DNA from 4 places in the Pseudarthrobacter raffinosi genome. Region 4 is predicted to be linked to each of the others. Evidence: riboswitches for the same ligand, from Rfam matches in the RefSeq annotation. Region 4 holds a riboswitch; each other region holds the start of a gene.
What was found. Region 4 has a riboswitch for cyclic di-AMP ahead of NG697_RS21245 (M23 family metallopeptidase). Riboswitches for the same ligand answer to the same signal wherever they lie in the genome.
Positions count from the first base shown of each region.

Region 1: it holds a riboswitch for cyclic di-AMP, as region 4 does, so the genes downstream of both, NG697_RS03260 (C40 family peptidase) here and NG697_RS21245 (M23 family metallopeptidase) in region 4, are expected to answer to the same signal.
Region 2: it holds a riboswitch for cyclic di-AMP, as region 4 does, so the genes downstream of both, NG697_RS17340 (C40 family peptidase) here and NG697_RS21245 (M23 family metallopeptidase) in region 4, are expected to answer to the same signal.
Region 3: it holds a riboswitch for cyclic di-AMP, as region 4 does, so the genes downstream of both, NG697_RS20905 (NlpC/P60 family protein) here and NG697_RS21245 (M23 family metallopeptidase) in region 4, are expected to answer to the same signal.

Region 1 covers NZ_JAMXBG010000002.1:309,891-312,083, reverse strand. Annotated here, with positions in the region: gene NG697_RS03265 (aggregation-promoting factor C-terminal-like domain-containing protein) at 1-869, opposite strand, end outside; cyclic di-AMP (ydaO/yuaA leader) riboswitch at 1,084-1,254, shown strand; gene NG697_RS03260 (C40 family peptidase) at 1,258-2,121, shown strand; gene NG697_RS03255 (protein adenylyltransferase SelO) at 2,191-2,193, opposite strand, start outside.
Region 2 covers NZ_JAMXBG010000020.1:48,202-50,394, reverse strand. Annotated here, with positions in the region: gene NG697_RS17345 (C40 family peptidase) at 1-312, opposite strand, end outside; gene NG697_RS17340 (C40 family peptidase) at 482-1,156, opposite strand; cyclic di-AMP (ydaO/yuaA leader) riboswitch at 1,227-1,389, opposite strand; gene NG697_RS17335 (M23 family metallopeptidase) at 1,537-2,193, opposite strand, start outside.
Region 3 covers NZ_JAMXBG010000044.1:1,575-3,767, reverse strand. Annotated here, with positions in the region: gene NG697_RS20910 (hypothetical protein) at 1-85, opposite strand, end outside; gene NG697_RS20905 (NlpC/P60 family protein) at 420-1,181, opposite strand; cyclic di-AMP (ydaO/yuaA leader) riboswitch at 1,185-1,380, opposite strand; gene NG697_RS20900 (heavy-metal-associated domain-containing protein) at 1,574-1,870, shown strand.
Region 4 covers NZ_JAMXBG010000033.1:6,799-8,991, reverse strand. Annotated here, with positions in the region: gene NG697_RS20400 (TlpA family protein disulfide reductase) at 31-492, opposite strand; gene merT (mercuric ion transporter MerT) at 612-923, opposite strand; cyclic di-AMP (ydaO/yuaA leader) riboswitch at 1,076-1,270, shown strand; gene NG697_RS21245 (M23 family metallopeptidase) at 1,274-2,119, shown strand.

The DNA.
Region 1 (2,193 bases), on a different contig from region 4:
TTCTGCGCAGCGGCGAGGGCCGCCGCCCTGGCTGCCGCCTCCGCCTGTTGGCGTGCCTGTTCCTGCGCCGCGGCCCGTTTGGCGGCCTGCGCCGTTTCGTACGCGGCCAAGGCCACCTGGCCCTGCCGGAACTCACCCTCCACCGCAGCGGTGGTGCCCTTGAGGGATGCCAACTGCGCGGTCAGTTCCTGGCCGTGCTCCTGCTGCTCCGCGATCTGCCTGGACATGGCCTGCTGGGCGGACTGGGCGGCGGCGAGCTTGGTTCTGGCTTCGCTGGACAGACGCTCGCGCTCTGCCCTGGCTGCCTGCTCCTGATCGGCCAGGGCGCGGGAAATGCGTTCGGCGGCTGCGGATTTGTTCACCAGGGCTGCAGTCTTGTCGCTGACGATCTGGACGATATTCAGGCCTTGGATGCTGTTGTTCTGCACGGCGTCGAGAGCAACGAAGAAACCCATGTTTGTGCCACCGGTCTTATACGACTGCGCCGCCAGGGCACCGATTTCCTTCTTGTACTGTCCCAGTTCGGCCGCGGCGCGTGCCGTCTGGGCGGTCAGGGCATCCACAGTGGAAGTGGCGGCCTGAAGCGCCGCTTCGGCCTGGGCGTACTCCGCGGCGGATGTCACGGCCGCATTGCCCAGCGCCTCCGCTTCGGCCTGAAGCCCGCCCAGCAGCCCGTTGATCCTGGTGACCTCTGCCGCTTTGCCGGCCTCGCTTTGCTTGGCGTTCTGCACGTCCTGCCACGAGGGATAGCCGCCGGGCGGGGCGTCGTCGGCGGCATGTGAGGGCAGCAGCGCAGCCGACCCTACCAGGGCGACCGCCAGCATGCCGGCGAGGGCGGGCAGCCGCATTTTTTGAACAATCCGGGACATAGTTGGTGAGCTTACCGGGCATATACGGATTACGGGGGTTGACCTGCAACATCGTTACCAGGGAGTAGAGAATTCGCGCTGACATACGAGTGAATTTCACTCCTACATTCCGTTACCGGAATGTGACATTGCCGCCGAGCAGAAGTTATGGTCAAACGGTGGCCCGGCTCAAGCCGGACCATTCCCGCCAGTATGCCGAGCCCTGCCGCTGACCGGGATCCAGTCGCTTTCCAGCTGGCAGGGACGGGGGAACCACGTTTCCACGGCTTCTTGCGAAGCCTTGGGGTTAAGTCGGTATCGCTCCGTTCAGTGCGGCGCCGCTACCGGCCGGGTATCTCCGACCCGAACCCGACAGCTCACCCCGCAGGCATGGGAGAGGCGATCAACCGTGTCCAAGAATTCCGCTTCCGCACGCCATCGTGTGGTTTCTGCCAGCTCTACCGTCCCTGTCGGCCTGTCGTCAACGGCCAAAGCACACGCCCTGACGTTTGGCCGTCCGGCCCTGGTGGCTGTTGCTGCATCCGGCCTGCTGTTCGGCATCGGCGTCCCGGCTCAGGCCGGCGTCCACGGCCCGGATGATGCCGGGACTGCCAACGCCCAGGTCCAAACCGGTGCGGCGGCAGCGGCTCCGGCCGCTGTTGCTCCGGCCCCCGCCGCAGCGGTCCCCGCCGCGGCCAACGTTCACACCGTCGTTTCGGGTGACACGCTGGGCCAGATTTCCGCCACCAACGGCGTCCCGCTCAACGACGTCCTTGCCGCCAATGGACTCTCGCTGACCACCATCATCTACCCCGGCGACCAGATCCGGATCCCCGGCGCCGGCTACACGGCACCGGGCGCCGCACCGGCTCCGGCGGCGAAGGCCGCAGCGGCGCCGTCCTCCGCCACCAACACCGGTATACAGCTGGCCTCAACGTCCGCACCGGCAGCCCAGGCTCCGGCCGGCTCGCTCGGCGCGGCCATCCTGGCTTCGGCCACTTCACAGCTCGGCGTGCAGCAGGACTGCACCGCCATGGTGGAGAAGGCGCTGCGCTCGGTGGGTAAGAGCGTGGGTGACCTGGCTCCCGGCCAGTTCTACCAGTACGGCACGGTGGTGGGCACCCCGGCCGCAGGGGATCTGGTCATCACGGCCGGCCATGTGGGCGTCTACGCCGGCAACGGCCAGGTAGTCAGCGGCGGGGTGGACGGTTACAAAACCGAAGTCCACTCCCTCAGCTGGCTCGCCGGAGCGTCCTTCGTCCGCGTAGCGTGATCCGACCATGCTCGACGGCGGCGGGCGGCACCCGGCCGCGCGCCGCCGTCGTCCATCCCTGGTGTTCGCTCA
Region 2 (2,193 bases), on a different contig from region 4:
AATGGGAGCCGGCGTGGTGGTCACTGCGGGCTTCTCGTAGGAGATGGCAATGGTGGAAGCAGCCGAAATGATGGCCGGGGCGAAAACCTCAGCCTCAAGGTTCGAAGCGGACGCAGCTTCACGCTGGACGCCGGTGTCAGCCGCGTTCGCAGCGATACCACTGGTCAGGACAAGGCCGGAAGCAGCAGCGATAACCGCAGCCTGACGGCCCATGCCGCCGGCGTTGTCGCCGACAGCCTTGGCAATGACAGCCAGCGAGTTGGTCTTGGCGACCTCGGCGCGGTGCCGTGCAACAGTTGCACGTGTAGTCATTAATTTTCTCTCTTTCGTTTTCCTCAGGACCGCGTGGGCAGCCCAAGGGCTTTGGACGCGCCGGCATCTTGGGGGTACGCCGGCACGCCCCGAACGGGGATTTCGCGAAAAGTTTCCAGCGAAGAAACGGTTCCAGCAGCACAGGGCTGCAGGAACTGGATTGCAGGAACTACGGGGCCAGCGTGAAGAACGAGGAAGTGCCCGTGGAAGCCACAGAGTGCAGCAGGGTTCCCTGTGACGGGTTCAGCGCGCCGATCATCATGCCGTTGCCAACGTAAATGCCAACGTGGGCGCCGCCGTTCTGCATGACCAGGTCACCGGGAGACGGTGTGGACGTGGGCGTCATGGCAGTCCACGCATTGACGCGGGGAATGCTGATGCCGGCCTGGGCGTAGACCCACTGGGTGAAGCCCGAGCAGTCCCAGCCGTTGGGAGTGGTGCCGCCCCATACGTACGGGCGGCCGATGCCGGTGTAGGCGATAGCTGCCAGGCCCGATCCTGCCGCAGAGGAAACCTTGTCCGCGAGCTTGGAGGCCGCGGCCTCGGTTGCGGCAGCACCCTGAGCCCCGGTTTCGGAGGCCGTGGACTGCGCACGGACCGTCTCAACCTTCGGTGCCGGCGTGGTCTTGATCACGGGGCGCTCGAAGGAAACGGTAGCCGTGGGCGCCGCTGTTACGGCAAGTGCCGTCTGCGCGGAACCGGACTCGGTGGAGGCGGAAACGCCGGCGGTGGTATCCGCGGCGTTGGCCGGAAGCCCCATGCTCAGGATCAGACCTGATGCAGCTGCGATAACAGCAGCCTGGCGACCTACGGTCCCGGCATTGGCACTGACCGCCTTGGACACGGCGCCCAAGGGGTTGGTGCGAACCGGTTGTGCGCGGTGACGCGCAGAAGTATGGCGTGAAGACACGAAGGTAGCCTCTCCCAATGCCTGCGAGGTGAGCTGTCGGATTCGGATGGGAGTCACCCGGCCACGCTGCTTCACAGTGGAAGCTTTGCGACTTAACCCCAAGGCCTTCAGAATCGAAGACCAAAATTGGTTCCCCCGCCCCTGCCAGACGATGTCATGCGAACGGACCTTGAGCGGTGGCAGAGCTAGGCAATCCACTCAAGAACGTCAACTTCGGAAAAGTTGACGCGCTTTAGACGTTACAGGAGTTCCGAGCCAATGTCACATTCAGGTCACGGCACGTCGCTGCGATTCGAGAGTTGGCCATCATTTGGTCAGAGCCAGCCCGTGGGGTCAACGACTTCGCCATTGACCTGGACCTCGAAGTGGAGGTGGCAGCCCGTGGACGCGCCCGTGGTGCCGCTCAGGGCAACCACGTCGCCGCGGCTGACTGTCTGGCCTACCTTGACGCTGGCGGAGGAGAGGTGGTTGTACGTGGTTTCTAGGCCATTGCCGTGATCCACCACCACGCGGTTGCCGCCGCCGTACTGGTGCCAGCCGGCGAAGGTGACGGTGCCGCTGGCGGCAGCCAGGACAGAGGTTCCGCACTGTGCCACGAAGTCCTGGCCACGGTGGAAGTCTCCGGAGCCGCCGGTAATGGGGCTGACCCGGAATCCGAACGGGGAGACTGTAGCCAGCTGGGCCAGCGGCGAGCCGAGGCTTCCGGCAGAGGCCGCGCGGGTAATGGATCCCGCGGACTGTGCGCTCAGCAGCTGCTTCAGTTTGCCGTCGGGATCACCCTGGGTAACCACGGACGAGCGGCTGAAATCAATTTGGGCGGCGGCTTCGGCGGTAACTTCGGGCTGCGGAGCAGCGGAAACGGCCGATGCGGCCTGGCCGGGTGCCGGAGTGGCCATCACGGGGCCGGTCACAGGAACCGTCACGGTGAGAACCAGGCCTGTTGCTGCCAAGGCGATGCCGGCCTTCTGGCC
Region 3 (2,193 bases), on a different contig from region 4:
GCGAGTAGAGCGAGGGAGTCCGTTTCGCGAGCTCTGCCTCATAGGAGGCAACGTCTTCGCGGCTGAGGTCGTTCTGAACGGTCATGTCTGGTGAGTCTTTCGTTTTCGGGTGTGTGAGAGCAGGCAGCCGTAGCGCCGATACCGGAGTTGGTGCGGCGTGGCGCTGCGCGTGCTGCTCAGCGGGGCAGAATTGAGCGTCATGTCTCATTTCCTTGGAAGCGGGGCTTGGCCGGACACTCTAAAGAGATGGGATACGCCTCAGAATTGTGGTTTGCGGAGTAAATGGCGGTGTTTTAGCACCGCTATATGTCGCCTTCGGGTGACCTGCGGAAGGAGTCAGGCGCATGGTTGGAGGGGCATCCTAAGGGCCGGTGATTCAGTGCCCCCAAGGCATTGAATCACCGGCCTTCAGTGGTTTGTTAGCCTGCGCGGACGAAGGTGACGGCACCCTTGGACGTCATCCAGGTCAGAGGGTGCACGGCGGTTTCATTCTTCCCGTTCAGGCCTGAGCTGAGGACCTGGCCGTTGCCGACGTAAATTCCTACGTGGCCAGGCTGCATGACCATATCACCGGGCTGGGGGTCGGTGACCACGGTGCCGTAGTTCATGAACTGCATCGGGCCCAGGTCCCCGACGGGGATGCCAGCGGCATTTAGGGCGTTTTCGACCAGCCGCGTGCAGTCCTGGATCATGCCGATCTGAGCGTAGGCGGAGGACACCATGATGGAGTTAATGTCACCGGCTGCGGGAGCCGGCGCGGGCGCAGGCGGGGTGACGGTGACTTTGGCCGAGGCGGGTGCAGGGGTCGTTACGGCGGCCGCGGGTGCCGCGGCCTTCGCGGCTACCACGACAGGCTTCGGGGCTTCCACTACGGGAGCGGGCGTGGTTTCCACGACCGGGCGCTCGAAGGAAATCTGGATGGTGGCATCGGCGGTCAGCGGGGCCTGTATCTGGCTCGCGACCTCGAGGTTAGCGGCCGGTTCAGCTTCGCGCTGGGCGGGGGCGTCGGCCGCCTGGGCGGCAGCAATACCACTGGTCAGCACGAGACCGGAAGCCGCTGCGAAGACGGCGGCCTGGCGGCCTGCGCCGCCGGCATTCGCGGTAAAGGACTTGGTCAGTGCGGCAAGAGTGCTGGTCTGGGGGACCGCGCGGCGGCGGCCGTGAGTTTTGCGCATGGGCATGAAAGGGCCTCTCCCACTGCCTGCGAGGTTAGCTGTCGGATTCGGGTGGGAGGCACCCGGCCGCGTCAGGCGCAAAAGTGCACCAGGCACGGCTTCACCCCAAGACCTGCCAGAAGCAGGCCAATAATGGGTTCCCCGTCTCTGCCGGACGAAAAGTGAACGGATCCCGGGCAGCGGCAGAGTTAGGCAATCTGTTCGGGAGTGCCGCCTCAAGGAGAAACCGGCACGACTTAGACCGTACTTCACACCAGCAATGTTTGTCACATTCCGGTAACGGCGTGTCCGCCGTGGCACGGGATGCGCACTTGCTCTGTATACCCGGCCCGGGTACAGGATGCGTCTTCTTGGGTTGTCAGTGACATGGAAGTCCGGGCTGGTGTTGCCGTACCCGTTTGCACGGCCGTTCACCCCCAGCACACCCTCGATTCTTCCTCAAAAAGATAGAGCCAGGCTTCCCCTTGTTTCTTCCGCTGCCGGGTGCAGCTGCTGCTCCGGCAGCGGTATCCAGTGGCAGCACAGTCGAGTTTGCTGTCGAAGGGCTGACGTGCGGGCATTGCGTCCAGACCGTTCAAAAGGCTGTATCGGCCGTTGAGGGTGCCGAGTCCGCCTTTGTGGACCTCGTGTCCGGCGGTCGTTCCCGGGTGATAGTCACGGTACGGCCGAGAGCTTTGCTGTGTGTGCGGCCGTGACCTCCGCCGGCTACACGCTTTGCAGCAATTGGCATCAAGGCCCCTGGCAGAAGACCGGTTAGGCGAGTGGGGTGTCTTTTGACGGGGCGAACGCGTCCCCGGCGCTGAGGCCGGCATCGCGCTCGGCGCTGGAACGGGTGCACGGCATCGGCCGGTGTTGTCCAGGCCGGCAATGATGCCTGGACTGTGCTGTGAAATGGTGGACCTATCCGGGGCCAGCCATACCAAGCCGTAGCAGATCCTCATTTGGGCCACCGGTTACAACATCCTCGCCGTCCCGCTGGCGACAGTGCCCTGTCCTGCCTTTGGGCTTGCGGAGGATG
Region 4 (2,193 bases):
ATCTGAGCCGATTTCCAGGTAACGGTTCGCTTAACCGGCTCCCGCGGCAGCCAGTGCCGTCCGCAGTTCCGCCGCGTCTGGCTCCACTGCGCGGAAGACCTCCCGGCCGGCAGCGTCCAGGACCACAGCGGTGCTTACCTGGTTTATCTGGTAGGCGGTGATGAGCTGTGTCCCGGAGTCAGAGGCAAAGGCCAGGGAGGAGGCGTTGTTCCCGGCCAGGAATTCTTTGATTTCCTCGGCCGTTTCGTACGGTGCAATGTCCACGGCGACATAGTTCACGGCAGCAGGTGAGCTGTTCTGGACCTCTGCGAGTACCCGGGTTCCCGGTCCGCAGGCGCCGCACTCAATGGAGAAGAAAAAGAGCACGCTCGGTTTCGATCCGCCCGGCACCGGCACCTTTTCCCCTTGGCTTGTCAGGGCGGTAAACGTGGCTGCTGCCGCCGGCGCCGGGCCCTCTCCGGCCTGGTCCGCCTGCGGTGCAGAGGAGGACATGAACGATGCGAACAGGGTTACTGCTGCGGCACCGGCAAGCAGCAGCGCCAGAACCGTCTGCCATGAAGGCCACCTCCGCGGCCCCCGGTCCCCGGCCCTGTTGCCAGGGTGACTGTCGATCACCGGCCGCCGGTGGGCTGCGTGGTCCTGCCTGCGTTGCGATCCTGGTCGGACGCGGAGGCGGCGGGTGCGCAGCAGTCCTCCACCCCACCCGATACGTCCGGCCGGCGGCGCCGGAGCGCCCAGAGCAGTACAACCGCAGCCAGGGCCACAGCGGCAAGGATGACCCACGGATTGCCCAGGAATGAGCCGGCTGCACCCAGTGCTCCGGCCGCGATCAGCAGCGGCAGCCCGCAGCACAGCACATGCAGCAGGACAAAGCCGCCGACGGCCAGCCCTGTCCGGCTCTGGACCTTGGAAGTAGTTGACACAGTCGTTCCTTTCAACGCTCCGCCGTAAGGGGCCGGAACGGGCGATTGGGTGGTCAGGCTCGTACACCCAGTATTGACCTTCCTCCATAGTGGAAGGTCAATACTGGTAAGGAAATGCCATCAACAGGGCGTTTCCCGGGCGGCGCGCCGAACTCTGCCAGCTGCCCGGCCCGTTCAAGTTCACCTGGCAGAGGTGGGGAACCCATCAGCGACGGCCCTCTGGCCGTCTTGGGGTGAAGCCCCTGAACCGCTATGCAGCCATGTCAAGGTGCACGCGGGCAGGGGCCGGGTTATTGTTCCTGACCCGAATCCGACAGCTAACCCCGCAGGCGCCGGCAGAAGGACATTTTGTGAACATCCACACCCCTGCCGGGTACTCCCCTGTGCCCGGCACACATCCGCCCGCCACCACCAGGCCCGCCCGCGGGCGCCGCCGCGCCGAACCGGCCCCTGACGCATCACCCCGCCACCGCGGACGCAGTATCGCCCTGGCAGTCGTCGCTTCCGGCGTGGCCCTGACAGCGTCCCTGGCCTCCGCGCACGCGGCCACCCCTCAGACCCACACCGGCCCCCAAGCGGCAGCAGGAACTTCAGCGCCGGCCGCGCCTGCGCCCGTGACTGCCACAGCCGGTGCACAGCTGGACTTTGGGCGCACGGAGGTGACCACCAACCCGGCGCCCCCGGCCCCTCCCAGCCTGGCACCCGCTGCTTCGCCACAGGAGAAGTCCGCCGCAGAAGCCGCGTCCCCCCAAATGGTAGAGGCGTCCAAAGCGCAGGCCTCCGGACAACGAGTTCCACCGGCCGGAGCCAGGCTCAGCTCCCCCGTTTTAGATCCGGTGCTCAATTCACCGTTCGGATACCGGGCCAATCCACTGACCGGAGCGGCAGGTGAACTGCACACGGGCCAGGATTTCGCCGCCGGATGCGGCACGGAAGTCTTCAGCGCCGGCAAGGGGACTGTCATCGAAGCCGGATTCAGCCCCTACGGCGGCGGCAACCGTATTGTCATTGACCATGGGAACGGCCTCCAAACCACCTACAACCACCTCGAAACGATCGGAGTGCGGATAAACCAAGCCGTTGAAACCGGCGCGCGGATCGGGATTGCCGGCACAACCGGAAACTCCACCGGCTGCCACCTCCACTTCGAAGTCATCGTTAACGGCCAGACGGTCGATCCCTCAGCCTGGCTGTAACAAGGCCTCCGGCAGCGGGTCTTCCCGGTCCTGCTCATGCCGGGACGCGGTGATCGTTCCCGACCGCGAGGCCC